Regions from separate parts of the Atlantibacter sp. genome, predicted to be linked through region 2. Evidence: predicted binding sites of a transcription regulator. Region 2 holds the regulator's gene; the other holds the start of a gene.
The links. Region 2 encodes PhoB, which activates phosphate uptake and scavenging genes when phosphate is short. Its sites were predicted from a motif close to CTGTCATAAAACTGNCNNAT; they were not measured.
Positions count from the first base shown of each region.

Region 1: uvrB (excinuclease ABC subunit UvrB) is a predicted target of PhoB. The motif match lies at 6,207-6,226, and genes of this name have one in related genera.

Region 1 covers NZ_DAMBQK010000005.1:28,792-43,751, forward strand. Annotated here, with positions in the region: gene bioA (adenosylmethionine--8-amino-7-oxononanoate transaminase) at 40-1,329, opposite strand; gene bioB (biotin synthase BioB) at 1,414-2,454, shown strand; gene bioF (8-amino-7-oxononanoate synthase) at 2,451-3,596, shown strand; gene bioC (malonyl-ACP O-methyltransferase BioC) at 3,577-4,335, shown strand; gene bioD (dethiobiotin synthase) at 4,328-5,005, shown strand; gene RT120_RS06745 (ATP-binding cassette domain-containing protein) at 5,002-5,712, opposite strand; gene uvrB (excinuclease ABC subunit UvrB) at 6,465-8,486, shown strand; gene yvcK (uridine diphosphate-N-acetylglucosamine-binding protein YvcK) at 8,495-9,403, opposite strand; molybdenum cofactor riboswitch at 9,623-9,754, shown strand; gene moaA (GTP 3',8-cyclase MoaA) at 9,742-10,731, shown strand; gene moaB (molybdenum cofactor biosynthesis protein B) at 10,753-11,265, shown strand; gene moaC (cyclic pyranopterin monophosphate synthase MoaC) at 11,268-11,747, shown strand; gene moaD (molybdopterin synthase sulfur carrier subunit) at 11,747-11,992, shown strand; gene moaE (molybdopterin synthase catalytic subunit MoaE) at 11,994-12,446, shown strand; gene RT120_RS06785 (Bax inhibitor-1/YccA family protein) at 12,505-13,215, shown strand; gene RT120_RS06790 (YbhN family protein) at 13,276-14,241, opposite strand; gene clsB (cardiolipin synthase ClsB) at 14,251-14,960, opposite strand, start outside.
Region 2 covers NZ_DAMBQK010000033.1:1,902-16,861, forward strand. Annotated here, with positions in the region: gene sbcC (exonuclease subunit SbcC) at 1-1,337, opposite strand, end outside; gene sbcD (exonuclease subunit SbcD) at 1,334-2,548, opposite strand; gene phoB (phosphate response regulator transcription factor PhoB) at 2,737-3,426, shown strand; gene phoR (phosphate regulon sensor histidine kinase PhoR) at 3,450-4,760, shown strand; gene brnQ (branched-chain amino acid transporter carrier protein BrnQ) at 5,163-6,482, shown strand; gene proY (proline-specific permease ProY) at 6,556-7,929, shown strand; gene malZ (maltodextrin glucosidase) at 8,086-9,903, shown strand; gene RT120_RS20430 (DUF2339 domain-containing protein) at 9,994-12,732, shown strand; gene RT120_RS20435 (DUF3999 family protein) at 12,729-14,108, shown strand; gene RT120_RS20440 (peroxiredoxin C) at 14,156-14,758, opposite strand; gene acpH (ACP phosphodiesterase) at 14,956-14,960, opposite strand, start outside.

The sequences.
Region 1 (14,960 bases), on a different contig from region 2:
AAATTTCACTTCACGAAGTGTAGTGCATTCGGCCCGAGATCAGCGAAACAGCGTCGGGTCGTTAACAGCTTTCACCACGGCGACAGTTAACCGACTTAGCTGTTCTGGGCTAATCACATACGGCGGCATCAGATAAATCAGCCGGCCAAACGGCCTGATCCACACCCCGTGTTCAACAAAGAATTTCTGAAGCCGCGCCATATCAACCGGGGAGTGGGTCTCCACCACGCCAATTGCGCCCAGTATCCGCACATCCGCCACCTGCGGCGATTCCCGACAGGGGGCCAGCTCCGCGTTTAACTGCGCTTCAATCGCAGCGACCTGGCCGCGCCATGCGCCGGTTTCCAGGATTGCCAGGCTTTCTGCGGCTACCGCGCAGGCCAGCGGGTTGCCCATAAACGTCGGGCCGTGCATAAAACAACCTGCTGCGCCGTCGCTGATGGTGTTAGCGACGTGGCGTGTAGTGAGCGTGGCGGAGAGCGTCATGGTGCCGCCAGTAATGGCTTTACCGAGGCATAAAATATCCGGCGCGATACCCGCATGTTCACAGGCGAACAGTTTGCCGCTGCGGCCAAAGCCGGTGGCGATCTCATCGGCAATCAGCAGAATGCCTTCCCGGTCGCACATCTTGCGGATGCGCCGCAGCCATTCAGGATGGTAAAAGCGCATTCCGCCCGCGCCCTGAACGATCGGCTCAACGATAATGGCGGCGATGTCGTGGCGATGGGCCGCCATCAGCCGGGCGAACGGGGCGATATCCCGCTCGTCGAATTCCCCGTCGAAACGGCTGGATGGCGCCGGGGCAAACAGGTTTTCCGGCAGGTAGCCTTTCCACAAACTGTGCATTGAATTATCGGGATCGCACACCGACATCGCACCGAACGTGTCGCCATGATAGCCGTGGCGGAAGGTCAGAAAACGCTGGCGCGGTTCATCCTTTGCGTGCCAGTACTGCAACGCCATCTTCATTGCCACTTCTACCGCCACCGAACCTGAATCCGCCAGGAATACGCACTCCAGCGCGGCAGGCGTCATCTCAACCAGCTTGCGGCACAGCGCAATGGCGGAAGGATGCGTGATGCCGCCAAACATCACGTGCGACATCTGGTCAATCTGGCGCTTCATCGCCGCGTTCAGACGCGGATGGTTGTAGCCGTGGATCGCCGCCCACCAGGATGACATGCCGTCCACAAGCCGCTCGCCGCTCGCCAGCTCCAGTTCGCATCCGTCGGCCCGCACCACCGGATACACCGGCAGCGGCTGGGTCATCGAGGTGTACGGATGCCAAATATGCTGTTGGTCAAAGGCAAGGTCCTGTTGCGTTATCATGACTTGTAAACCATTTTAAAAAGAATTAGGTTTACGAGTATAAACCGAACCGATAAGAAGCAACACCCCTTTTGGAGAAGCAACATGGCTGATTCCCCTCGCTGGACACTGTCGCAAGTCACTGCATTATTTGAGAAACCGCTCCTCGATCTGCTGTTCGACGCGCAGACCGTCCATCGTCAGCATTTCGATCCGCGCCAGGTGCAGGTCAGTACGCTGCTGTCGATCAAAACCGGAGCCTGTCCGGAAGACTGCAAATATTGCCCGCAAAGCTCGCGCTACAAAACCGGCCTGGAAGCCGAAAAACTGATGGAAGTGGAACAGGTGCTGGACTCGGCGCGCAAAGCCAAAGCCGCGGGATCGACCCGTTTTTGCATGGGCGCGGCCTGGAAAAACCCCCACGAGCGCGATATGCCATATCTGGAGCAAATGGTGCAGGGCGTGAAATCAATGGGCCTGGAGGCCTGTATGACGCTCGGTACGCTGTCGGAGACGCAGGCACAGCGCCTGGCCTCGGCGGGGCTGGATTACTACAACCACAACCTCGACACCTCGCCGGAGTTTTACGGCAACATCATCACCACCCGCAGCTATCAGGAGCGTCTGGATACCCTGGATAAAGTACGTGACGCCGGGATCAAAGTCTGTTCCGGCGGCATCGTCGGGCTGGGGGAAACTGTCACCGATCGCGCCGGGTTATTACTGCAACTGGCGAATCTGCCCACCCCGCCGGAAAGCGTGCCAATCAACATGCTGGTGAAGGTGAAAGGTACGCCGCTGGCGGACAACGACGACGTCGACGCGTTTGATTTTATCCGCACCATCGCGGTGGCGCGCATCATGATGCCGAGCTCGTTTGTGCGTCTTTCCGCCGGGCGCGAGCAGATGAACGAGCAGACTCAGGCGATGTGCTTTATGGCGGGCGCCAACTCGATTTTCTACGGCTGCAAACTGCTGACCACGCCGAACCCGGAAGAGGACAAAGATCTGCAACTGTTCCGTAAGTTGGGGATTAACCCGGAGCAAACGGCGGTGCTGTTGGGGGATAACGAGCAGCAACAGCGGCTGGAAGCGCAGCTCCAGACGCCGGATACCGATGATTACTACAACGCGGCGGTGGTATGAGCTGGCAACAGCGCATCGCAGCCGCCCTTGACGAACGCCGGGCGGCGAACGCCTTTCGCACCCGCATGGTAGGGGAAAGCGACGCCACGGGGTTTATCCACCAGGGGCAGCGTTACCGCAATTTTTCCGGTAACGACTATCTGGGACTAAGCCGCCATCCGGCACTCGTTGAGGCCTGGCGGCAGGGCGCGCAGCGCTACGGCGTGGGCAGCGGCGGCTCCGGGCACGTGACAGGTTTTCATCAGGCGCACCACCAACTGGAACAAACCCTGGCGTCGTGGCTGGGCTATCCGCGCACGCTGTTGTTTATCTCCGGATTTTCGGCAAACCAGGCGGTGATTAGCGCGTTAATGCAAAAAGAGGATCGCATCGTCGCCGACCGGCTAAGCCACGCTTCGCTGCTGGAAGCCGCCAGCTTAAGCCCGGCGGACCTGCGCCGTTTTCACCACAATGATGTTGCTTCCCTGCAAACGTTGCTGGGCAAACCGCTTAGCGGCCAGCAACTGGTGGTCACGGAAGGCGTGTTCAGTATGGATGGCGACAGCGCGCCGCTGGCGGAAATCGCGGCGGCAAAGCGCAACGCGCTGTTGATGGTGGATGACGCCCACGGTATCGGCGTGGTGGGCGAGGGCGGGCGCGGTAGCTGTGCGGCGGCGAACGTCAAACCGGATATTCTGGTGGTGACCTTTGGCAAAGCCTTTGGCCTGAGCGGCGCGGCGGTGTTGTGCAGCGACAATCTGGCGGATTATTTATTGCAGTTCGCCCGCCACCTGATTTACAGCACCGCGATGCCCCCCGCCCAGGCGCATGCGCTGCAAACTGCGGTGGCGGTGATCCAGCAAGCGGATGCGCAGCGCGCCACGCTTTATCGCCATATCGCGCATTTTCGCCGTGAGATGGCGGCCATTCCGCTCCGGTTAGCCGATTCTGATACGGCTATTCAGCCCATTATCGTCGGCGATAATCAACGCACCCTGCAACTTGCCGCCAGCCTGCGCGAACGCGGTTTGTGGGTGACGGCCATTCGCCCGCCGACGGTGCCGGCAGGCAGTGCCCGGCTACGTATTACCCTGACGGCGGCCCATTCCGAAAGTGATATCGACACACTGCTGGAGGCGCTCCATGACGTCACTCGTGAATAAAACCGCCGTCGCCGCCGCCTTTAGCCGCGCTGCCGCGCATTATGACAAGCATGCAGCGTTTCAACGGGAAAGCGGCGAACGGCTCATGGGTTTGCTGGATCAGGCATCGTTTGCTCAGGTGCTTGATGCCGGTTGCGGCACCGGTTATTTCAGCCGCTACTGGCAGCAACGGGGCAGTTGCGTGACGGCGTTGGATCTGTCTGAGGAGATGCTGCGTACCGCTCAGGGGAATCAGGCGGCGCAGCGTTATCTCCAGGGAGATATTGAAAACCTGCCGCTGGCGTCAGAAAGCGTCGATTTAGCCTGGAGCAACCTGGCGGTGCAGTGGTGCAGCGATCTTGCCGGTGGGCTACGTGAACTGTGGCGCGTGACGCGCCCCGGCGGACGCATCGCCTTTACCACGTTGGTTGCCGGATCGCTCAACGAGCTACACCAGGCGTGGCGCGGGGTGGATGATGCCAGCCATGCAAATACTTTCTTACCCGTTGACGCGGTGCTGGACGCCTGTGCGCCGTTCCCACTGCACTGGCAGCTAAGCCCGCTGACGCTGCATTTTACCGACCCGCTCAGCGCCATGCAGTCCCTGAAGGGCATTGGCGCGACCCACCTGCACCACGGGCGTGAAAACCGGGTATTGACCCGCAGCCAGTTGCAACAACTGGCGCTGGCCTGGCCGCAGCAGAGCGGACGCTATCCCCTGACCTATCAACTTTTTTGTGGAGTAATAAGCCGTGAGTAAACGCTGGTTCGTCGCCGGAACCGACACCGAAGTGGGCAAAACCGTCGCCAGTTGCGCATTATTGCAGGCAGCCAACCGGGCGGGCTACCGCAGCGCCGGGTTTAAGCCCGTGGCGTCGGGCAGCGACATTACCCCTGAGGGCGTGCGCAACAGCGATGCGCTGGCGCTCCAGCGCAACAGTTCACTGGCGTTGGGGTATGACGAAGTCAATCCCTACGTGTTTGAGGAACCGACGTCGCCGCATCTGGTAAGCCGTTCTACGGGCGTGGCGATTGAACGCGCGGTGATGTCGCAGGGGCTGGCAGCGCTCGAACAAAGAGCCGACTGGGTGCAGGTTGAAGGCGCAGGCGGCTGGTTTACCCCGCTTGGCGAAACCTGGACCTTTGCCGACTGGGTGGTAGAAGAACAACTGCCAGTGATCCTGGTGGTGGGCGTTAAATTGGGCTGCATCAATCACGCCATGCTGACTGCCGCTGCCGTACAAGCTGCCGGGTTACGTTTAGCGGGCTGGATCGCCAACGACGTGACGCCGCCCGGCGCGCGTCATCAGGATTATTTAGCCTCGCTACAGGCGCGTATTCCTGCGCCGCTGCTCGGCGAAATTCCCTGGCTTAACGACCCGTTTACCCAGGATACAGGCCGTTTTCTGGATATTTTCCTGCTCGATTAACAGTGAATCAAGGGCAGCAGGCGCGGGTTATCGAGTTGCGCCACGCTGCCCTGCGCCACGCTTCTCCCTTTGTGCAGCAGGCAAAAACGCTCGGCCACTCGGCGGATAAACGACATCCGCTGCTCTACCATCAAAATCGACAGGCCGAACTCGCGGTTTAGCCGCAGTAACACATCCCCCAGCTTGTGAATAAACCCGGCGCTGTTGCCGCGCGTGGGTTCATCCAGAATCAATAATGCCGGCTGGATCACCAGTGCATTGGCCAGCGCCAGCCGCTGCTGGTTCTCATCGCTCAGCGCCGCGCCGCGCGTGTGGCGCAGCGGATACAGTTCGGGAAACAGCGTAAAGGTCGATTCAGGGATCGTTCCGTGGTTCTCTCCGGCGGCGCGCAGGGCGATGAGCAGGTTCTCTTCCACCGTTAACCCGGAAAAAATCCGCCGGTCGTGAGGCACGTAACCGATGCCCAGCGCGGCGCGCATATCGGCGCTGGCGTCAGTGAGCTGTTGCGGCGCAAATCCGGCATGTCGCCAGACGATAGTGCCGCTCTGGACTGGCAGATGCCCGGTAATGCAGTTTAGCAACGTGGTTTTTCCCATCCCCTGTGCGCCGGTAATGCAGATGCACTCCCCGGGGAGCATCTCCAGATCCACATTCCATAAAACATGGCGTTCGCCATAAAACTGATTCACTGAATGCAAACTCAACATAAATGCTCCTGGGTTGTACCGCGACGGATTCAGGAATACTGCAATTCCTCTGCCAGTGCGGCTGCGGATGAGCAGCGAGAAGTAAAATTAAGAATAAACTCACACATTCGGCGTATTCCTGCGCTTGCGGGTAATAGCGCAAGATAGCGCTGCACTTTAACAGTGCTTTAACATTCTCCGCTGGTGCAGCGGTGCGACCAGTAGCGGTACGGTTGCGCAACGGATCCGCCAGGCATGTCAGTTTTGGCAAAAAACCACCAAAATTAGCGATAAATTTTTTTTTACCCGACCGGCCCACCAAAAGCAGGGTTTGTCCTGGGCGGCGAGGCTTCAGGGCTGCACCCACTTATCCACTATTCCTGTGGATAACCTTGTGCATTAGAGTTAGAAAACTGGTGGGAAGCGAGAGAATACGCGGGTTGCGCATGAATTGGCGCGAAAGGCGGCTCATAAAAATTTAGTTTATTTTACAACAGATTATATAAAATCAATGGTTGTCAAAAAAGTGTCACGGGTTGCCACAAAACTTTCATTACCTTGCTTGACAAATGTTAAAAAACCGGTTCGTTTGGGGATAACCGGCTATTGCGCACCAATATATCCTGTTTATACTTTTGCCGGCGGTTGACCGCAAAATTTTGGTGTTAAATCAAGTGTATCCTGTACTGTGTTTTTATCCAGTCTTTTGCGTTGGCAAATTGACCGTGAGGGAGTAAAATTATCCATTCCCCCCGCAACGCGCCAGGTATCCAATGAGTAAACCGTTCAAACTCAATTCCGCTTTTACGCCCTCCGGTGACCAACCCGAGGCGATCCGCCGTCTGAAAGAGGGGCTTGAGGATGGCCTTGCCCATCAAACGCTGCTGGGGGTTACCGGCTCGGGGAAAACGTTCACCGTGGCGAATGTCATTGCCGATTTGCAGCGCCCAACCATGGTGCTGGCGCCCAACAAAACGCTGGCGGCACAGCTGTATGGCGAGATGAAAGAGTTCTTCCCGGATAACGCCGTAGAGTATTTCGTCTCGTACTACGATTACTACCAGCCTGAAGCCTACGTGCCGAGCTCAGACACCTTTATCGAGAAAGACGCCTCGGTGAACGAACACATTGAGCAGATGCGTTTATCCGCCACCAAAGCGCTATTAGAGCGCCGGGACGTGGTGGTGGTGGCATCGGTGTCCGCTATTTACGGTCTGGGCGACCCGGATCTGTATCTCAAGATGATGCTGCACCTCACCAACGGCATGATTATCGACCAGCGCGCCATTCTGCGCCGCCTGGCGGAGTTGCAGTACACCCGCAACGATCAGGCGTTCCAGCGCGGCACCTTCCGGGTGCGCGGCGAAGTGATCGACATCTTCCCGGCAGAATCGGATGACGTGGCGCTGCGCGTGGAGCTGTTCGATGAAGAAGTCGAGCGCCTGTCGCTGTTCGATCCGCTTACCGGCCAGGTTGAAGGGGTGATCCCACGTTTTACTATCTACCCGAAAACCCACTACGTGACGCCGCGCGAGCGCATTGTGCAGGCGATGGAAGAGATCAAAGTGGAACTGGCCGATCGCCGCAAGGTGCTGCTGGCCAACAATAAGCTGCTGGAAGAGCAGCGCCTGACCCAGCGTACCCAGTTCGATTTAGAGATGATGAACGAGCTGGGCTACTGCTCCGGCATCGAGAACTACTCGCGCTATCTGTCCGGGCGCGGTCCGGGCGAAGCGCCGCCGACCCTGTTTGACTACCTGCCTGCCGACGGCCTGCTGGTGGTGGACGAATCCCACGTCACTATTCCGCAAATCGGCGGGATGTACCGTGGCGACCGGGCGCGTAAAGAAACTCTGGTGGAGTACGGCTTCCGACTGCCGTCAGCGCTGGATAACCGCCCGATGAAGTTTGAAGAATTCGAAGCGCTGGCCCCGCAAACTATCTATGTCTCGGCCACGCCGGGCAATTATGAACTGGAAAAATCCGGTAGCGAGATTATTGACCAGGTGGTGCGCCCGACCGGGCTCCTCGATCCGGTTATCGAAGTGCGTCCGGTGGCGACCCAGGTGGACGATCTGCTGTCGGAAATCCGCAAGCGCGCCGCCATCAACGAGCGCGTACTGGTCACCACGCTGACTAAACGCATGGCGGAAGACCTTACCGAGTATCTCGAAGAGCACGGCGAGAAGGTGCGTTATCTGCACTCGGATATTGATACCGTGGAGCGTATGGAAATCATCCGCGACCTGCGTCTGGGCGAGTTTGACGTGCTGGTGGGCATCAACTTACTGCGTGAGGGCCTGGATATGCCGGAAGTGTCGCTGGTGGCGATTCTGGATGCCGATAAAGAGGGCTTCCTGCGTTCCGAGCGTTCGCTTATCCAGACCATTGGCCGCGCGGCGCGTAACGTTAACGGCAAGGCGATCCTGTACGGCGACAAGATCACCCCGTCAATGGCGAAAGCCATTGGCGAGACTGAGCGCCGTCGCGAGAAGCAGCAACGCTATAACGAAGAAAATGGCATTGTGCCGCAGGGGCTTAACAAGAAGGTGGTGGATATTCTGTCTCTGGGCAGCGGTCTCGCCAAAACCCGTAGTAAAGGGCGTGGTAAAACCCGCAGTGCTGCTGAGGTTGAAGCCGCGGAACTGGCGCTTACGCCAAAAGCGCTCCAGCAGAAAATCCATCAGCTGGAAGCACAGATGCTGCAACATGCGCAGAATCTGGAGTTCGAAGAGGCTGCCGCAATCCGCGACCAGTTGCATCAGCTGCGCGAACTGTTTATCGCTGCCTCCTGATACGCCGGTTATCCCATCTTCTGGACCACTTTATCCAGTGCCGCCCGCAGCAAATGCCTGTCGTGGCGGTAGGGGATATCTTCCGCTTCCAGCGGCTCCTGAATAATCACCTTCTCTGTTAGCCCGGAAATATCGACTTTCGGGCCGACCACCACCGCATCCACCAGTGGTTTCCCGACGTAGCGTTCCATAATGGCCAATTTTTCTGGTATCGACAGTTGCGCAGCGGGAACGCTCAGTTCACGGGCTAAATTGCCGATATACACCACCGGGGCGGGGGTGCGTCTCAGCGCCTGGGCGAGATCGGGCAGTAACAGCAGCGGCATCAGGCTGGTGTAAAAGCTGCCGGGCCCCATCAGGATCAAATCCGCTTCACCAATCGCCTGTAACGCTTCGCGGGTTGCCGGGGCGTTGGGGTAGAGCGACAGTTGCTGCGGCGGCTCGCGCAGTTGATCAATATTCACTTCACCATAAACATCATGCCCATCGGCGTCGGTCGCCATTAAATCCACCGGTTGCTCAGACATGGGGATTAAAAACGCGTCTACTTTCAGCAGGTTTCTTATTAAATTAATCGCTTCTAAGGGCCTGACGCTTAAGTGATCTAACGCCTTTAACATCAGATTTCCGAGGTTATGACCGGATAATTCACCGTTACCGCCAAAACGGTACTCAAACATTGCGGAAGCAACGCTCGGCTCGGTAATTAACTGGTTTAAACAGTTACGCATATCGCCCCAGGCTATACCCCCTTCGGAGCGGCGGATACGGCCGGTCGATCCCCCGTTATCGGTAGTGGTGACGATGCCGGTCAGGCGTGAACCCAGGGAGGAGAGCGAAGACATCACACGGCCTAAACCATGCCCGCCGCCGAGCGCCACCACCCGGTCCAAATCCGCTAAGGTGCGATTACGCATAGATGTTCCTTCATTCTGTTGATAAGCAATACGTTAGCTCAATCCATAAAAAAGACGAACCTTGCGGATTAAAATGATGCATGTCAAAACAAAACCGTCAGTTTTACGTATTCTGTAACGAAATCGCAGAATAACATCGTTATATACAATTTTATACAGCGAAATTGAACATGGCAGGGGCGTTTAATCCACGCTACTATGCCATTAACCCGCTTCATAATGTGAAGCATACACTCAAGCCTCTTTGCCTACGTCGATGATAGGGCAGTTTGGCCGTGACAAACGTCACCAGGGTGCAGAAAGAAATGCCTGCATCTCCCGTATCTGGAAAGGTGTACATGGTCTCTCAACTTACCGATGCCTTCGCGCGTAAGTTTTTTTACTTACGTTTGTCGATTACCGATGTGTGTAACTTCCGTTGCACCTACTGCCTGCCGGATGGCTACAAACCTGCCGGGCACACCAATAAAAGCTTCCTCAGCGTGGAAGAGATCCGCCGCGTGGCGCGCGCGTTCGCCAATATGGGCACCGAGAAAGTGCGCCTGACCGGCGGTGAACCGTCTTTACGCCGCGACTTCACTGACATCATCGCCGCTATCCGTGAAAACGATAATATTCGCCAGATTGCCGTGACCACTAACGGCTACCGGTTAGCGCGCGACGTCGTCGCCTGGCGCGATGCCGGGCTAACGGCAATCAACGTCAGCGTAGACAGCCTTGACGCGCGCCAGTTTCATGCCATCACCGGCCAGGATAAATTCCATCAGGTGATGGAAGGCATCGACGCCGCCTTTGACGCGGGTTTCAGCAAAGTTAAAGTGAATACCGTGCTGATGCGCGACGTAAATCACCATCAGCTCGACACCTTCCTCAACTGGATCCAACCGCGCCCCATCCAATTACGCTTTATCGAGCTGATGGAAACCGGCGAGGGCAGCGACCTGTTCAGAAAACACCATATCTCCGGCATGACGTTGCGCGAAGAGCTGTTAAAACGCGGTTGGATCCACCAGATCCGCCAGCGCAGCGACGGCCCGGCCCAGGTGTTCTGCCACCCGGATTACGCGGGCGAAATTGGCCTGATCATGCCCTACGAGAAAGATTTCTGCGCCAGTTGCAACCGGCTGCGCGTCTCGTCGCTGGGTAAACTGCACTTATGCCTGTTTGGCGAAGGCGGCGTGGATCTGCGTGATTTGCTGGAAGAAGATAACCAGCAGGCGGCGCTGGAAGCCCGTATCGCCGAGGCGCTGCACCATAAAAAACAGACGCATTTCCTGCATCAGGGAAATACCGGGATCACTCAGAATCTGTCATATATCGGCGGCTAAGCCGGTCTTCAGGAGAACACTATGAGCCAGGTGAGCGCAGAATTCATTGCGACGCGTATCGCTATTCTTACCGTTTCCAGCCGTCGCGGCGAAGAGGACGATACTTCGGGCCACTATTTACGCGATGCGGCACACGATGCCGGGCACCATATCGTGGATAAAGCGATTGTTAAAGAGAACCGCTACGCCATCAGAGCCCAGGTTTCCACCTGGATTGCCGATGACAATGTGCAGGTGGTGCTGATTAATGGTGGTACCGGTTTTACCGACGGCGACCAGGTGCCGGAAGCGCTGCTGCCGCTGTTCGATCGCGAAGTGGAAGGCTATGGCGAACTGTTCCGGATGCTCTCCTTTGAAGAGATCGGCACTGCGATGATGCAGTCCCGCGCGGTGGCGGGCATCGCCAACCGCACCCTGATTTTCGCGATGCCGGGTTCAACGCGCGCCTGCCAGACCGCCTGGGAACATATTATCTCCGGCCAACTGGACGCCCGTAACCGCCCCTGCAACTTCCACCCTCATTTGAAGAAATAACCATGTCGCAACTTACTCATCTTAACGCCGCTGGCGAAGCCCATATGGTGGATGTTAGCGCCAAAGCGGAAACCGTGCGGGAAGCGCGCGCCGAAGCCTTTGTCACCCTGCGCGCCGACACGCTCGCCATGATCGTCGACGGCAGCCACCATAAAGGCGATGTGTTCGCCACGGCGCGTATCGCCGGCATTCAGGCCGCGAAACGCACCTGGGAACTGATCCCGCTGTGCCATCCGCTGCTGCTCAGCAAAGTGGAAGTGCAGCTTGAAGCCGAACCGGAACACAATCGCGTGCGCATCGAAGCGGTGTGCCGCCTGAGCGGCAAAACCGGCGTGGAGATGGAAGCGCTGACGGCGGCGTCAGTGGCGGCGTTGACCATTTATGACATGTGCAAAGCGGTGCAAAAAGACATGGTAATCGGCCCGGTGCGTTTACTGGCGAAAAGCGGCGGTAAATCCGGCGATTTCAGCGTGGAGGAGTGATGATTAACGTTCTGTTTTTTGCTCAGGTGCGGGAACTGGTCGGCTGCGACCGGCTGGAAATCGCGGAAGCCTTCCCGACGGTGGAATCGCTGCGTCAGCATCTGGAAAGCCGGGGAGAGCGCTGGGAGCTGGCGCTGGAATCCGGCAAACTGCTGGCGGCGGTGAATCAGACGCTGGTGGCTTTCGACCATCCGCTGAGCGAAGGCGATGAAGTGGCCTTTTTCCCGCCAGTCACCGGAGGCTGAAATGCAGGACACTAAAATTCGCGTGGGCCACGAGGGCTTTAACGTTGGCGACGAATACCAGTGGCTGGCGGCCTGTGATGAAGACGGCGCGGTAGTCACCTTTACCGGTAAAGTACGCAACCATAATCTGGGCGACAGCGTTAGCGCGTTAACCCTCGAACATTATCCGGGCATGACCGAAAAAGCGCTGGCGGAAATCGTCGCAGAAGCCCGTGAGCGCTGGCCGCTACAGCGCGTCTCGGTTGTCCATCGCATTGGTGAACTGTGGCCCGGCGACGAAATTGTTTTTGTCGGCGTAACGGGCGCGCATCGCAGCCAGGCCTTTGAGGCGGCGCAATTTATTATGGATTATCTGAAAACACGCGCGCCGTTCTGGAAGCGTGAAGCCACGCCGGAAGGCGACCGCTGGGTAGAATCCCGCGACAGCGACCATCAGGCGGCGGAGCGCTGGTAAGACGGTTTTTCCAGGATCTGTTACCCTTTAGGTAAGGTACTTAGCCAAAGGAGGCATCATGGATAGATTTGAACGTCCCGAACAAACCATCGTTCAACAGACCCGCACAGGGTTACAAACTTTTATGGCCCAGGTTTATGGTTGGATGACCTGCGGCCTGTTACTGACCGCATTTATCGCCTGGTACGCCGCCAACACGCCTGCGGTAATGATGTTTGTGTTTCAAAGCCAGATTACCTTTTTTGGTTTGATCATCGCCCAGCTCGCGCTGGTGTTTATCCTGTCGGGTTTAGTGCATAAGATGAGCGGCGCGCTGGCGACTACGCTGTTTATGCTCTATTCGGCGCTCACCGGCCTGACGATGGCGAGTATCTTCCTGGTCTACACTTCCAGCTCCATTGCCAGCACTTTTGTGGTGGCAGGCGGGATGTTTGGCGTGATGAGTCTGTATGGCTACACCACCAAACGCGACCTGAGCGGTTTCGGCAATATGCTGTTTATGGCGCTGATCGGGATTATTATTGCCTCGCTGGTTAACTTCTGGTTGAAGAGCGAAGCGCTGATGTGGGTAGTGACCTATATCGGTGTGATCGTGTTTGTCGGGCTGACGGCATATGATACCCAGAAGCTGAAAAACATCGGCCAGCAAATTGACATATCCCATCGCGAGAATCTGCGCAAATATTCAATTCTCGGCGCGCTGACGTTGTATCTGGACTTTATTAACCTGTTCCTGATGCTGCTGCGTATCTTTGGCAACCGGCGCTAAACTTATAAAAAAAACCGCATCGGCTCTCAACCTGATGCGGTTTTTTTTATTCTCGTACTGTCAACTCGTCCCCATCTTCTGCTCATTCTTCGCGCGTAATTTCTTAGCGCGGCTCTCCAGCCACAGATAGCAAATCAGCGCCAGCAGTAGCGGGATAAAGAAATAGAGCACACGATAGGCCAGCAGGGCGGCGATGATTTTCCCCTGGCTGGTGTGTTCCCCCGCCAGCAGCGCGATAAATACCGCTTCCAGAACGCCAATCCCCGCAGGAATGTGGACAATCGCCCCGGCAATACTGCTCACCAGCAACACGCCCAGCACGAAGAAATAATTCACGTCCTGGCCGAGCAGGATCCAGATAATCGCCCCCATCGCCATCCAGTTCAGGCTGGAAATCCCCATTTGCATCAGCGCGAAACGCCAGCCGGGCAGCACCAGTTTCTGGCCTTTAATGGTGACATGACGGCGTTTAGCGAAGGCGCAGGCCCAGAGATAGACCGCGCTCAGCACCAGCAGCACCGCGCCGATAATACGCAGCGTGCTGTCTTCGATATACCAGTGCGAGGGCAGTTCCACCACGCCAAAGCTGAAAATCACCCCGCCGAGGAGCACATAGCCCAGCCAGTTGGTGGTAATGCTCAGGGAAAAGATGCGCGTGATAGTGGCGCTGGGCAGCCCTAACCGGGAATAGAGCCGGTAACGCATCCCGATGCCGCCCACCCAGGTGCTGAGCGTCAGGTTAAAGGCATAGCAGATAAACGACACCAGCATCACCTGGCGCTTCGCCAGCTTATGCCCGCAGTAAAGCCGCCCAAGCAGATCATAGCAGCCGTAAACCAGATAGCTGACAATCACCAGCGCCAGCGCGGTCAGCAGCGCGGTGTGGTTATAGTTGCGGATGACTTTCCACACTTCCTCCCAGTCGACATTGCGCGCATACACCACCAGCAGCACCGCGACCGCAATAAAGAAAACCCAGGTGAGGATCTTTTTGGCTTTACGCCACTTCGGATGAGATTTCGCCATGTTGTGTCCTTAAGCCTTATCCGTGGTTTCAACCCGATCCTGGGTTTCAATTTCGGGCTGTACGGGCGGCTTTACCTGGGAAAGCCGCGGAGTATGCGCGGGCAACCAGCCCACCAGCGCAGGGAAATGACGCAGGAAGTGGAACGCCAGCACGCTCTTGGTCAGGTTCCACCAGGTGCGTTTCGGCACCATCGTTTCATCAACCTGGCGGCACTCTTCGGTGATCAAGCGGGTGAGGTTTTCATACAGTGTCTGGTTGAAATTGCGGTCGTGAATTAACACGTTGGCTTCCAGATTCAGCGACAGGCTCAGCGGATCGAGGTTGCTGGAGCCCACTGTCGCCCAGTGGTCGTCCATCACCGCCACTTTGCCGTGTAGCGGGCGCGTCAGGTATTCGTACACCTCCACGCCGCCTTTTAGCAGATAGTTGTACAGCAGCCGCGCGCCGACCCGCACAATCGGCATATCCGGTTCGCCCTGTACGATTAAACGCACCTTCACGCCGCGCCGCGCCGCATTACGCATGGCGTGCAGCAGCCGGTAGCCGGGGAAAAAGTAGGCGTTGGCGATAATCACTTCCTGACGGGCATTGGCCAGCATTTTCAGGTAATGGCGTTCAATATCATCGCGGTGCTCTTCGTTATCGCGCCAGATAAACAGGGCCTGTGCTTCACCCGGCGTGGCGTTATCGCTGGCACGGGTGCGTCGACGCCACCAGC
Region 2 (14,960 bases):
TCGAGCTGCCCGGCGCGCTGGCGTTGGGCGGCAATATCCCGGTGCAGCACAGCCAGTTTCTGGCGTTGCCCGCGTTGGGCGGCGGCGCGTTGTAGCTGGCTGCTCAGTTCTTCAGGCGTCAGCGTCAGCGTGACGGGGGCTAGCAGCGCCTGTTTTTTCTTTACCTGATCCAACGCGGCACGCAGTTCGCCGAGCCGGCTTCCGTCGCGGCGGCGCTCAGCGAAGGCGAATTTCCAGCCAGCCAGTTCGTTTTGCCACTGGCCCCAGCGGTGGTGGGTTTGCATCAGCGCGGTTATCTGCTCCAGTTCTGACCGTGAATCAGCAGCGCGTTGGGCGATGGCGGCGCGGATCTGCTGGCGGCGCTGCTTCTCATTAAGTAAGCGAGCATTTACTTCATCGCGCTGGGTTTGCGTCCGTTTCAGCGCCTGGCGCTGGTCGCGGCGCTGCTGCCACAGCGGGCGCAGTTTCTCGGCGGGCAGGGCTTGTTCCAGCCTGGCGATATCGGCCTGTGCCGCGAGCTGAGCCTGTTGCGCCTGCGCCAGATCGGTTTGCGCCTGCTGGCAATGGCGCTCGTGCTGCGCTTTGTGGCTTAACCACTGGTGGTGATGCTGGTTGCGCTGGTGCTGCGCCTGCAACGCGTGCTCTTCTGAAGTAAGCGCCTGCAAACTTTCCGCAAGCAGCTGGCGCTGCTCATCATTGAGCAACATTACGCCCTGCGCCTGGGATTGCAGTTTTTCCAGATCGATACGCGCCTGCTTATGCTGCTCAAAAACCCGCGCGGAAATCACGCCGTAAATCTCGGTGCCGGTCAGTTCTTCGAGAAGCTCTGCGCGCTCCTGGGCTTTGGCGTTCAGGAATGCGGCAAACTGCCCCTGCGAGAGCATCATCGAGCGGGTAAAACGGTCATAATCCAGCCCGGTTAATGTGGCAACGGCATCGAGCTTGTCATTCACTTTATCCGCCAGAATTTTCCCGTCGGCGCTACGGGCCAGTTCCACGCGGGGTGGCTGTAGTTTGCCGTCCGGCAGATAGCGGGCGCGATACTGGCTCCAGAACGCGCGATAGGCCACGCCTTTAACTTCAAATTCCACTTCCGCCAGACACTCGGCGGTGTCGCGGGTCATCAAATCATTCTGCGACTGGGAGATGGTGTTGAGGCGCGGCGTCTTGTGATACAGCGCCAGGCAAACGGCATCAAGCAGGGTGGTTTTCCCCGCGCCGGTTGGCCCGGTGATAGCAAACAGTCCATTGCTGGAAAACGGCTCCTGGGTAAAGTCGATTTTCCATTCACCCTTCAGGGAGTTGAGGTTCTTAAGACGCAGGCTCAAAATCTTCATGCGTTTTCCTCCTGCTGCATCGTCTCCAGGGTTTGGGCGAACAGCGTCCTCAACCTGGCGGCTTCATCCTCTTCCAGCGCTTCGCTTTGCAGGCGGCGCTCAAACACTTCCTCTACACTGAGTTCGCTCAGGGTTTCGGTTTCCAGCCGGGCGATAGCCTGTTCCCGCTGCTCGCGGTTACGGCGCAGTAAGATCACTTCCACCGGCAGATTTTCGGTCATGGCAACGATCTGGCGCTGCATATCGTGCAGGAAATCATCGCTGACAATTTCGATATTCAGCCAGGTTTTCGGCTCGGCGGGCGCGTCGCGCCACTGCTCAAGCTGCTGCTCGATTTGCGCCAGCGTGCCTTTGATCATCGCCAGCGGCTGGGTAACCGGTACTGCCAGCGGGGTGATTTTCGCCAGCGATGCGCCGGAAAACTCCACCAGATTCACTACTTTTTCACTGCCGGTTTCATCAAAACTTAACGGGATCGGCGAGCCGCAATAGCGGATATGTTCGCTCTTTGCCACCGCCTGGGCGCGATGAATATGGCCCAGGGCGATGTAATCCGCCGCCGGGAAATGGCTGGCGGGGAACGCGTCGAGGGTGCCGATGTAAATATCGCGTACCGCGTCGGTTTTAGTGACGCCCAGCGCGGTTAAATGGCCGGTTGCGATAACCGGCAGCGCGCGTTCGCCGCGCAACTGGCAGGCGGCTTCAAAGCACTCCTGGTAATGATGGGTAATGGCGTCCAGCAGTTGCAGTTGTTTATCGCTGCCCGATTCGCCGGCGCGGCTTTTGGTGATGTCGCGCGGGCGTAAAAACGGGACAGGGCACAGTACCGCGCCCGGCTCGCCATTCCGTTTATTGATAATCAATGCCTGGCCTTCAGGATCACGCTGCGCGCTGGCGACCACCCGGGTATTCAGGCAGGCCAGCAGTTCGCGGGATTCGTTGAGCGTCGCAACCGAATCATGATTGCCCGCCAGGACGATTAACTCACAGCCGGTCGGCTGGAGATCCACCACGAAGCGGTTATACAGTTCACGGGCGTAGCTCGGCGGCGAACCGGTATCAAAGATATCCCCGGCGACGATAATGGCATCCACCTGCTGCTCCGCCGCCGTCTGGCGCAGCCACGTCAGGAAGGCCTGGTGCTCCGCCGCGCGGCTTTTGGTATAAAAATTTTGACCGAGATGCCAGTCTGAGGTGTGGAGGATGCGCATCGTCATTCCCTGTGGCGTAAAAGCGAAAGGGGGATTATAACCCTCCTTATACTTCACTGTCCTGAGGTCAGATTTATACAGCAAACTGATGGGTCATAAGACCGTCATCTTTTTCATAAATCTGTCATAAAACTGACGCATAATGGCGCCGCATTCAGAAAATTCGACTTAATTTGACAGGGCTAATCATGGCGAGACGTATCCTGGTCGTTGAAGATGAAGCGCCAATCCGTGAGATGGTGTGCTTCGTACTCGAACAAAATGGCTTCCAGCCGGTTGAAGCGGAAGATTATGACACCGCGGTGAATCAGCTTAACGAACCCTGGCCCGACCTTATCCTGCTGGACTGGATGTTGCCGGGCGGTTCCGGGCTTCAGTTTATTAAACATCTCAAACGCGAAGCGCTGACCCGCGATATCCCGGTCATGATGCTGACCGCGCGCGGTGAAGAAGAAGACCGGGTGCGCGGGCTGGAAACCGGCGCGGACGATTACATCACCAAGCCGTTCTCCCCGAAAGAGCTGGTGGCGCGGATCAAAGCCGTGATGCGCCGCATCTCCCCGATGGCGGTGGAGGAGGTGATCGAAATGCAGGGGCTGAGCCTCGACCCCAGCTCCCACCGCGTGATGACTGGCGAAAACCCTCTCGATATGGGCCCCACCGAATTCAAACTGTTACACTTCTTTATGACCCACCCGGAGCGGGTTTACAGCCGCGAGCAATTGCTTAATCACGTCTGGGGCACCAACGTGTATGTGGAAGACCGAACCGTGGACGTGCATATCCGCCGCCTGCGTAAAGCGCTGGAGCTGAGCGGGCACGATCGTATGGTGCAAACGGTTCGCGGAACCGGCTACCGCTTCTCAAGTCGTTTTTAATCACGATAACCGGAGAGTGACGCGTGCTGGAACGGCTGTCATGGAAAAGGCTGGCCCTTGAGCTGGTGCTGTGTTGTATCCCGGCCCTGATTCTGGGGGCCATTTTTGGTTACTGGGCGTGGTTTCTGCTGCTGGCGGTCACCAGCCTGCTGGTCTGGCATTTCTGGAATTTGATGCGCCTTTCCTGGTGGATTTGGGTCGATCGCAGCATGACGCCGCCGCCGGGGCGGGGGAGCTGGGACCCGCTGCTGTACGGCCTGCATCAAATGCAGTTGCGGAACAAAAAGCGCCGCCGCGAGCTGGGCAGCCTGATCAAACGCTTTCGCAGCGGCGCGGAATCCTTGCCGGATGCGGTGATCCTCACCACCGAAGAGGGCAATATCTTCTGGTGTAACGGCCTGGCTCAGCAACTGCTGGGGCTGCGCTGGCCGGACGATAACGGTCAAAACATCCTTAACCTGCTGCGCTACCCCGAATTCACCAACTGGCTAAAGGGGCGGCAGTTTACTCGCCCGCTGAATCTGGTGCTGAATAACGGCCGCCACCTGGAATTCCGCGTTATGCCTTACAGCGAAGAACAGCTATTAATGGTGGCGCGCGACGTGACGCAAATGCACCAGTTGGAAGGCGCACGGCGTAATTTCTTCGCTAACGTCAGTCACGAATTGCGTACACCGCTGACGGTGCTCCAGGGCTATCTGGAAATGATGGACGATAAACCGCTCGAAGGCCCGCTGCGCGAGAAAGCCATCCATACCATGCGCGAGCAAACCCACCGGATGGAAGGCCTGGTCAAGCAACTGCTGACCCTGTCGAAAATCGAGGCCGCGCCCGCGCTGGTGCTGAATGAGCAAATTGACGTGCCGATGATGTTGCGGGTGGTGGAGCGCGAGGCGCAAACCTTAAGCCATAAAAGACATACGCTTACATTTGACGTCGACAGTCATTTAAAAGTGCTGGGCAATGATGAACAACTGCGCAGTGCGATATCCAACCTGGTGTATAACGCGGTTAACCATACCCCGGAAGGCACGGCGATTACCGTAACCTGGCAGCGCACACCGCAGGGAGCAAAGTTTTCGGTACAGGATAACGGACCGGGAATTTCAGCGGAGCATATTCCGCGTCTCACCGAGCGTTTTTACCGGGTGGATAAAGCCCGTTCCCGCCAGACTGGCGGCAGCGGACTGGGGCTGGCGATTGTTAAGCACGCCCTCAGCCACCACGATGCGCGGCTTGAAATCGAGAGCCAGCCTGCTAAAGGCACCACCTTTAGTTTTGTGCTGCCGGAACGGCTTATCGCAAATCCTGCCCCGGTGCGGCAAATCAGCTAAACCCGCTGTAAAACTTAGTTTCCATGGGCCAGTAAACTGGCCCTTTTGCCGTTTGGTTTCCTGAATAACTGTCTTATTTTTGACGGTTGTTTGTTTTTTGTTCGCATTAAAAGCCATAACATTTTTAAGATTCTGGTATGAATATCTAACTCATTTCACGATTGTGGAATAATCTACTGGTTTTTAGATCCCTTATTGCCTTCAAACGTTATAAGCGTTTAAATTGCGCACCTGATGTTGCCAGACTCACTGTAATTTCGTGGTAATCCAAAAAACTATTCTCCGCCACGGCATCAGGTAAGTGTTTTTCGCTGATTTATAACGAAACGACGCTATTTCGCTCAGCGCTGGCAACCTAAACGTCATTCTTTTCAACACCACATCCACAGGCAGTTAGACTTTATGACCCATCAACTGAAATCGCGTGACATCATCGCACTGGGCTTTATGACCTTTGCGCTGTTTGTAGGCGCCGGCAACATCATCTTTCCCCCTATGGTTGGCCTGCAGGCAGGTGAACACGTCTGGACGGCGGCGATTGGTTTTCTGATCACGGCGGTCGGCCTGCCTGTACTGACCGTGGTCGCGCTGGCGAAAGTCGGCGGCGGCGTGGACAGCCTGAGCACGCCGATTGGCCGTGGCGCGGGCATCCTGCTGGCGACCGTGTGCTACCTGGCCGTGGGGCCGCTGTTCGCCACCCCGCGTACCGCCACCGTTTCGTTTGAAATGGGAATTGCGCCGCTGACGGGCGCAGGCCCGATGCCGCTGTTTATCTACAGCCTGATCTATTTCGCACTGGTGATCCTGGTTTCCCTGTATCCGGGCAAACTGCTCGACACCGTGGGCAACTTCCTCGCGCCGCTGAAAATTATCGCGCTGACCATCCTGGCGGTTGCCGCTCTGCTGTGGCCGGCAGGTGATATCAGCGTAGCCACTGACGCTTACCAGCATGCGGCGTTTTCTAACGGTTTCGTTAACGGCTATCTGACCATGGATACCCTGGGCGCAATGGTATTCGGTATTGTTATCGTCAATGCGGCGCGTTCACGCGGCGTCACCGAAGCACGTCTGTTGACACGTTATACCGTCTGGGCTGGCCTGATGGCGGGCGTGGGCTTGACCCTGCTGTACCTGGCTCTGTTCCGCCTGGGTTCAGACAGTGCGAGCCTGGTCGATCAGTCTGCTAACGGCGCGGCAATCCTTCACGCTTACGTGCAGCACACCTTTGGCGGCGCAGGCAGCTTCCTGCTGGCCGCGTTGATTTTCATCGCCTGTATGGTGACGGCGGTTGGCCTGACCTGTGCCTGCGCTGAGTTCTTCGCGCAGTATCTGCCGCTCTCGTACCGCGCGCTGGTGTTTATTCTCGGCGGCTTCTCGATGCTGGTCTCGAATTTGGGCCTGAGCCACCTGATCCAGATTTCTATTCCGGTGCTGACGGCCATTTATCCGCCGTGCATCGTGCTGGTAGTGTTGAGCTTTACCCGCGGTTGGTGGCACAATTCCACCCGCGTTATCGCACCGGCAATGTTAATCAGCCTGCTGTTGGGCCTGATTGACGGCGTGAAGGCTTCAGCGCTGGGCGACATGTTGCCTGCCTGGACGCAGAAAATGCCGCTGGCCGATCAAGGGCTGGCCTGGCTGATGCCGACGGTAGCGATGGTGGTGATTGCCGCTATTTGGGATCGCGCTGCGGGGCGTCAAGTGACCTCCACCGCGCACTAAATAAAGCCGGACAGATTTTAACCACGGAGCCCCCTCCGTGGTTTTTTTATTGTGTAACCAGGTACTTAACAACATGGATAACGGGACTACGCTCAAACGCGGTTTGAGTACACGACATATTCGCTTTATGGCGCTCGGCTCGGCGATTGGCACCGGGCTTTTTTACGGCTCAGCCGACGCCATTAAAATGGCCGGTCCGAGCGTGCTGCTGGCGTATATCATTGGCGGCGTGGCGGCATACATTATTATGCGCGCGCTGGGTGAAATGTCGGTACATAACCCTGCGGCCAGCTCGTTCTCCCGTTATGCCCAGGAAAACTTAGGCCCGCTGGCGGGCTACATCACTGGCTGGACCTACTGCTTCGAAATCCTGATTGTCGCCATCGCCGACGTCACCGCCTTCGGCATTTACATGGGCGTCTGGTTTCCCACCGTGCCGCACTGGGTGTGGGTGCTGAGCGTGGTGCTGATTATCTGCGCCATCAACCTGATGAGCGTCAAAGTGTTTGGCGAGATGGAGTTCTGGTTCTCATTCTTTAAAGTCGCCACCATTATCATCATGATTGCCGCCGGTATCGGCATCATTATCTGGGGCATCGGCAACGGCGGCCAGCCTACCGGCATCAGTAATTTGTGGAGCCACGGCGGTTTCTTCGCCAATGGCTGGATTGGCACCGTGATGGCGTTGCAGATGGTGATGTTCGCCTACGGTGGCATCGAAATTATTGGTATCACCGCAGGCGAAGCCAAAGATCCAGAGAAGTCGATTCCGCGCGCCATCAACTCGGTTCCGCTGCGTATTCTGGTGTTCTACGTGGGTACGCTGTTTGTGATTATGTCTATTTATCCGTGGAACCAGGTCGGCACCAACGGCAGCCCGTTCGTTCTGACCTTCCAGCATATGGGCATCACCTTTGCTGCCGGTATTCTTAACTTTGTGGTGATCACCGCTTCGCTGTCGGCGATTAACAGCGACGTGTTTGGCGTTGGCCGTATGCTGCACGGCATGGCGGACCAGGGCAGCGCGCCGAAAGTCTTCGCCAAAACCTCGCGTAACGGCGTGCCGTGGGTGACCGTGATGGTGATGACCGCCGCGCTGCTGCTGGCGGTGTATCTCAACTACATCATGCCGGAAAACGTGTTCCTGGTGATTGCCTCGCTGGCGACCTTCGCCACGGTGTGGGTGTGGATCATGATTTTGCTGTCGCAGATCGGGTTCCGCCGCCGCTTATCCCCCGAAGAGATCAAGGCGCTGAAATTTAAAGTACCGGGCGGCGTCGCCACCACGATTGTTGGCTTGATCTTCCTGGTGTTTATTATCGGCCTGATTGGCTATCACCCGGATACCCGCATCTCGCTCTATGTCGGTTTCGCGTGGATTGTCCTGCTGCTGGTGGGTTGGGTGTTTAAACGCCGCCACGACGCGCGCACCCGTATTACCGCATAATGCCTACCATCCCCGCCGCCTGGCGGGGATGCTGTTTTCGCTCTACGCTCAGTCTCTCCACCTGTTAACTCCTCCCCCAAATAAAAGCAAAATGAGGAAGGCGGCTTGCCGCTGATATGGCATGGTGGCGTCAAAAATTGACCGAGGGGAAATACGATGTTGCAAGCCTGGCACCTTCCGGTGGCGCCTTTTATCAAGCAGAACGCGCAGCGGCTGACCATCACGCTGTGGCTTTCCGGGGACGATTTGCCGCAGCGGGTGACGCTGCGCGCGGAACGCGATAACGAAGAGACTTCCATTCCCATGACGCGCGTGCGCAAAGCGCCGCAGGAAGGCGTGACCGCCTGGCGGGCGACTATTGCGCTGGACGAAGGGCAGCCGCGCCGCCGCTACAGTTTTAAGCTACTGTGGCCCAGCCGCCAGCGCTGGTTTACGCCCCAGGGGTTTAACGATTTTCCGCCCGCGCGCCTTGAGCAGTTCGCGGTGGATGCGCCGGATAATGGGCCTAACTGGGTGGCGGACCAGATTTTTTATCAAATCTTCCCTGACCGTTTCGCCCGTAGCCTGCCGCGTGAGGCCGGGCAGGATAATGTTTACTATCACCATGCTGCTCACCGCGACATCATTCTGCGCGACTGGGACGAACCGGTGACTGCCGAGGCGGGCGGCTCGACGTTTTACGGCGGGGATCTGGACGGCATCAGCGGAAAATTGCCGTGGCTGCAAAAGCTTGGCGTCACGGCACTGTATCTCAACCCGGTGTTTACCGCGCCCAGCGTCCATAAATATGACACCCAGGACTACCGCCACGTCGACCCGCAGTTCGGCGGCGACCAGGCGCTGCTGCGCCTGCGCGATAACACCCGCCGTGCCGGGATGCGGCTTGTGCTGGACGGCGTATTTAACCACAGCGGCGACTCCCATCCGTGGTTCGACCGCCATAACGCCGCCACCGGCGGGGCGTGTCATAACCCGGAATCTGCTTATCGCGACTGGTACAGCTTTTCTGAGGATGGACAGGCGCTGGACTGGCTGGGCTACCCGAGCCTGCCGAAACTCGATTATCAGTCCTCGACACTTATCGACGAAATCTACCACGGTGAAGACAGCGTGGTGCGCCACTGGCTGCGCGAGCCCTGGGGCATGGACGGCTGGCGGCTGGACGTGGTGCATATGCTGGGCGAAGCGGGCGGGGCGCAGAATAACCTCCAGCACGTGCGCGGCATTACTCAGGCGGCGAAAGAGGTCAACCCCGAGGCCTACATCGTGGGCGAACATTTTGGCGATGCCCGCCAGTGGTTGCAGGCCGATGCGGAAGATGCGGCGATGAACTACCGCGGCTTCACGATACCGCTGTGGGGATTTTTAGCGAATACCGATATCTCTTACGATCCGCAGCACATTGACGCCGAAATCTGCATTCGCTGGATGGAGCAGTACCGCGCCGGGCTTTCCCATCAGCAGCAGTTACGGATGTTTAACCAGCTCGACAGCCACGATACCGCGCGTTTCAAAACGCTACTGGGTAAGGACGTCGCCCGCCTGCCGCTGGGCGTGGTGTGGCTGTTTTGCTGGCCCGGCGTTCCCTGCATCTATTACGGCGATGAAGTGGGGCTGGACGGCAATAACGATCCGTTTTGCCGTAAACCCTATCCGTGGGACGCCGAAAAGCAGGATCGCGACCTGTTCGCGCTGTATCAGCGCCTGGCGCGGCTGCGTAAACAGCTTCGCGCATTACGCTACGGCGGCTGCAATGTGCTATACGCTAAAGGGGATGTGGTGGTGTTTATGCGCCTGTGGCAGCAGCAAAAAGTGCTGGTTGCCATTAACCGGGGCGATGACACGCGTGTCGAGTTACCCTGGTCGCCGTTAATGGCGGAAACCGAGTGGCGGCTGGAGGAAGGAAAGGCGCAAATAGCGGGACAATCGCTCTTGATGCCAGCCATTTCCTGCGGCGTATGGCGAAACGGCTAAATCCTAATTCAGAAACGCCTGCCTAGCCTTGAGATGCGCCATTTGAAACAATACGCCGTAATCGCGTGAGCCGATTGAAAGGAAAACTACATGGATGGATTGTTGTTCTGGGCTGGGCTAATACTCTTTTTCGTCGTTATTGTTATTCCCATTATGGCAGTAGCGGCGTGGCGAAAAAGTACTGCCGCGCTGGATGAATTAATGCATCTGCGCCAACGGGTCACCGTGCTGGAGACGAGGCTTGCCGATCAAGCCTCGCCTGCGCCAGAGACGCCGGAAGTGCGCAGGGAAACGGAAGTGCAGGCGGCGCATGCATTTGAGGACGACCTCATCGCACGTATTGAGCGCCACCGGCAGAAACCCATGGCGGAAAATGCTCCGCCTGCACCGGTGGACGAAACGCCGCTTCCCTGGAATGGCGGATCGAAGGCAGCCTCAGTTGTTGCGTCGCCAACGGTTCCTTTACCCGTTCCCTCAGCATCTACCTCTGAACCCATTCAGGATATCCCCCCTTCGCAGTTCAGCGGCATGTTCAGTTCGCTGGTGCGCTGGTTTATGCAGGGCAATCCGCTGGCGAAACTGGGGGTATTGCTGCTGTTTCTCGGCCTGGCCTATCTGTTCCGCTATACCGTCGAGCGCGACATGTTCCCATTGGAACTGCGCCTGATGGCGGCAGCGGCGGGCTCGATGGGTCTGCTATTCTTCGGCTTTAAATTGCGCCACAAACAGCCTCTGTACGGCCTGATATTGCAGGGTGGGGCGACTGGCGCACTGTATCTCACCGTCTTCGGCGCTTTCCGGCTGTGGCAAATGCTGCCGATGACCCTGGCGTTTGGTCTGCTGCTGTTGATTTGCGCAGCCAGCGTTGGGCTGGCGGTGCTGCAAAAGGCGCTCAGCCTGGCGATGCTCGCCAGCATCGGCGGTTACCTCGCGCCAATCCTGCTTTCTACCGGTTCCGGCAATCACATCGCGCTGTTTTCGTTTTATCTGCTGCTCTCGGTGGGCATTCTGGCGATTAGCTGGTGGCAGCACTGGCGGGTGCTCAATCTGCTGGGTATGGCGTTTACCTTTGGTGTCGCCGGGCTGTGGGGGATGAACGGCTATCGACCGGAAATTTATCTCAGCAGCCAGTTCTTCTTGACCGCCAATATTCTGCTATTTGGCGTGCTGTGCGTGGGGTTGTCGCTGCGTGCGCAGGAGAGTAAAGAAAAAATTATCGACGGCGTGTTGCTGTTCGCCCCGCCGCTGCTCGGTTTTGGCATGCAGTACGCCATCGCCCGCCATTTCGAATACGGCCCGGCGCTGTCGGCGCTGGGCTTTGGGCTGGTCTATCTGGTGCTGGGCTGGTTGGTGCTACGCCGTTATCCGGGGCAGGGGAAAATCCTGGTGCTGGCCGCGCTGGCGCTGGGCGGCGCGTTCACTACCCTGGCGATCCCGCTGGCGCTGTCAGCGCGCTGGACATCCATGGCCTGGGCGCTGGAAGGGTTGGGCATTCTGTGGCTTGGCCTTCAGCAGCGTCAGTTACGGATGAGTTACAGCGGTGCTGGATTGCTGGTTTTGGCGTTATTCAGCGCTATTTTTGCAGCGTCGCTGAATATGCCGCCGCTGACCGGCATACTGGTTTTTGGTGTGTTGTGTGCGACCTGGTTTGCCGCTGCTATGCTATGGCGTCCGGTAGATACCCATCTCAGCACTGGTTTCCTGTATGGATCGATAGGCCTGTGGGTAATCGCTTTCGCCTGTGTGTATGAACTGGTATTACGCCCGTACGTCAACTTGCCCGTCGGTGCGCTGTTACTCGCATGTATTTCAGCAGGATGCTGGCGGTTCGCCAGTCAACGCCTGTCATGGCGCGAGCTGGGCTATACGCAATGGCTGCTCTGGCCCACATTGATCGTTACCATTTTTATCCAGGCTGCCCAGGAGCAGGCGTTACTCAGCGCTGGATGGCAAGGTTTGATTTGGCCTGTTGCTATAGTTTGTGCGCTGGCGTTGCTCTACAAAGACGATGACCCTTCCCAGGCCTATTTTTCGCAGGCACTCCATTTATCTTTATTCTGGATGGTCCTGAGCATCGTCGGCCTGGAGATCCACTGGTTTATCGAAGACCTGCCATGGGGATCGGATGAGTGGCAGGCGGGCATTATCATGGCCAGTGCCGGGAGCATTATCATGCTGGCGCATGGCGCTATCCGCCGCAATCTGTGGCCGGTACGCGTCTGGCCAGCCCTGTATGCCAATATTGGGCTATTGCCATTGATTGCGCTGCTCTTTGGTACGGTGATATTCAGTAACCTGCTCGACGGCGTCATGGCTGGCTGGCCGTGGTTCCCGTTGATGAATCCGCTGGAAATCGGTGCGGGTTATGGCCTGGTTGCGCTGTGGGTTGCTGCACGATTTATCAATGCGCATCGGCCTGTGGCCTATGATTCGGTTTCACAATTTGTACCGCTAATCCTTGCCGGGCTGGCATTCTGGTGGGCGAACGGCATGCTGATGCGAATACTCGCTAACTACGGCGGTGTTGCCTGGCAATTTGACTCGCTGTGGGCCTCGCGCCTGATCCAAACCACCTTTGCACTGTTCTGGATGCTCATTGCGCTGGGAGTCATGGTTAAAGCGACCCATTCTGCCAGCCGTAAAAACTGGATGGCGGGCGCTGCGTTGCTCGGCGTGGTGATTGCGAAGTTAATCTTAGTAGACAGCGCACGGGGCGGCGGCCTGGCACGCGCCATCGCGTTTATCGGCGTGGCGGTGTTGGTATTGATCGTCGGGTATTTTTCACCGCTGCCACCGAAAGCGGACGTTAATAAGGCGGAGTCGGAATGAAGGGAATAGCAAAAATTATCGCGATGGCAGCGCTCTGGATGGCGCTTCCTGGGTTCGCAGAGGACGCTGCGCCAGACGTGCCGCAGGATTATGCCTGGGGGATGCATCTGAAAAGCGAAGGGGCATCTCCTTTCTGGCAAATCGCGTTGCCAACCCAGGTGTATGAGCAGTCCGTCTGGCCCGATTTTCGCGACGTTCGGGTGTTTAACAGTAAAGGCGAAGCCGTGCCGTTCGCGCTGACGCTCCATCAGCAGCGGCCAAAGCCCGCACCTGAACCGGTGGCACTGAACGTCTTCCCGCTGGATATTAAGCACGTTAAATACGAAGGGCAAAACAGCCTGACGGTAAAAATGCCGGGCGGGGCGGAAGTCCATCTTGATGGTGACGATACCAGTCGTATTAGCCAAAGTTTTCTGATGACGTTGCCGGATGAGCAGAAAAGTTCGCTGGCGGTGGCGCAGTTGCGTCTGGGTTGGGTGAAACTGGCGCAAAACTGGCAGGCAAAAGTCGATCTTTATTCCAGCGCCGATCTAAAAAAGTGGCAGTTGCTGGTTGAGGATGCGCCGTTAATGGATCTCACGTCCGGTAGCAGCCAGCTCAGGCATGATACGCTTCAGGCTGGCGTCACGCTCTCTGACGAGGGGCCGCGCTATTTACTGATGACGGTATTTGACGCGCCTGAAAATATCAACGTGCAAAGCGTGGAAGCCATCGCATCAGCCGCTGATTTAAGCAATGCCAACATTTATTTGTCGGCCCACAAAGAAAGCGCCGAGGCTAGCGTGGCGATATACAGCTGGGTTAATCCACAGCCGCTAACGGCGCTGGCGATCAATCCGGGTAAAGAAAACGAGGTATTACCGGTAGAAATTGACTATCGCCGCCGCGCTGATGATCTCTGGCTACCGCTACAAAAAACGGTGCTTTACCGGGTGAGTGAGATGCAATCTGAACCTGTAACGCTCAATGGGGAGATGGTTCAGGCCATCAGGATTAAAGGCATCAATGCCAGTTGGGGCGATACGCCGCCGGAAGTGCAGGGATTACGCGCCAGCCAGGCGCTGGTGTTTATTCCTCAGGGGACGGGGCCGTTTATGCTGACGTGGGGAAACAAGGCCGCTAAACCGCAGGCGATGGCGCTGGATATGGTGATCCCCGAAAAACTGCGCGGGCAATACACGCTGGATTCACTACCGGTTGCCACGGAAGCCGATACCGTCACGCTGGGCGGCGAGGCGCGGTTAACGGCGGTCGATCCGGCAGAGCGCCGCAGCCAGTGGATGACGATGCTGATTTGGGGCGTGCTGGTGATTGGCGTGCTGGGGTTGCTGGGCGTTGCGTACCGGCTGTGGCGGGAAGTGAAAAACAAACCCTGATGCCATAAAAAAAGGCCCGCAATCGGGCCTTTTCTTTGAAGTCGTTATTACAGCTTAGCGACGTTCTCGCTCAGGTATTTCGCCACGCCGTCCGGAGACGCGTTCATACCTTCTTTGCCTTTTTCCCACTGAGCCGGGCACACATCGCCGTGCTCTTCGTGGAACTGCAGCGCGTCAACCATACGCAGCATTTCATCAATGTTACGGCCCAGCGGCAGATCGTTAACCACCTGGTGGCGAACCACGCCGTTTTTGTCGATCAGGAAGGAGCCACGCAGCGCAACGCCTGCATCCGGGTGCTCGATGCCGTAAGCCTGCTGGATTTCACGTTTGATGTCGGCAACCATCGCGTACTGAACCGGGCCAATACCGCCTTTATCAACCGGCGTGTTACGCCATGCGTTGTGAACGAATTCAGAGTCGAAAGAAACGCCAACCACTTCTACGCCGCGTTTCTGGAATTCTGCGTAACGTTTGTCGAATGCGATCAGTTCAGACGGGCATACGAAGGTGAAGTCCATCGGCCAGAAGAACAGTACGGTTGCTTTACCGTCGATGTGTTTTTTAAAGTTGAAGTTTTCAACGATTTCGCCACTTCCCAGAACGGCTGCAGCGGTAAAATCCGGCGCCTGACGAGTTACCAGTACCATGAGGACTCCTTGGTGTTATTTAAGGTGAGTAGAACGCAACGCGGGCCAGTATAGAGAGCTCACGCAGGTTCACAAAGATGAATAAACCGATTATTCAGATAGGTTTTATCTATCAATAATTAAAGTTACTGTGTGCAGCCCACAAGAATAGCCCTTTTTTGAAAAAGGGCAATATTTACCTTAAGAGGTTGTGAGGACTATA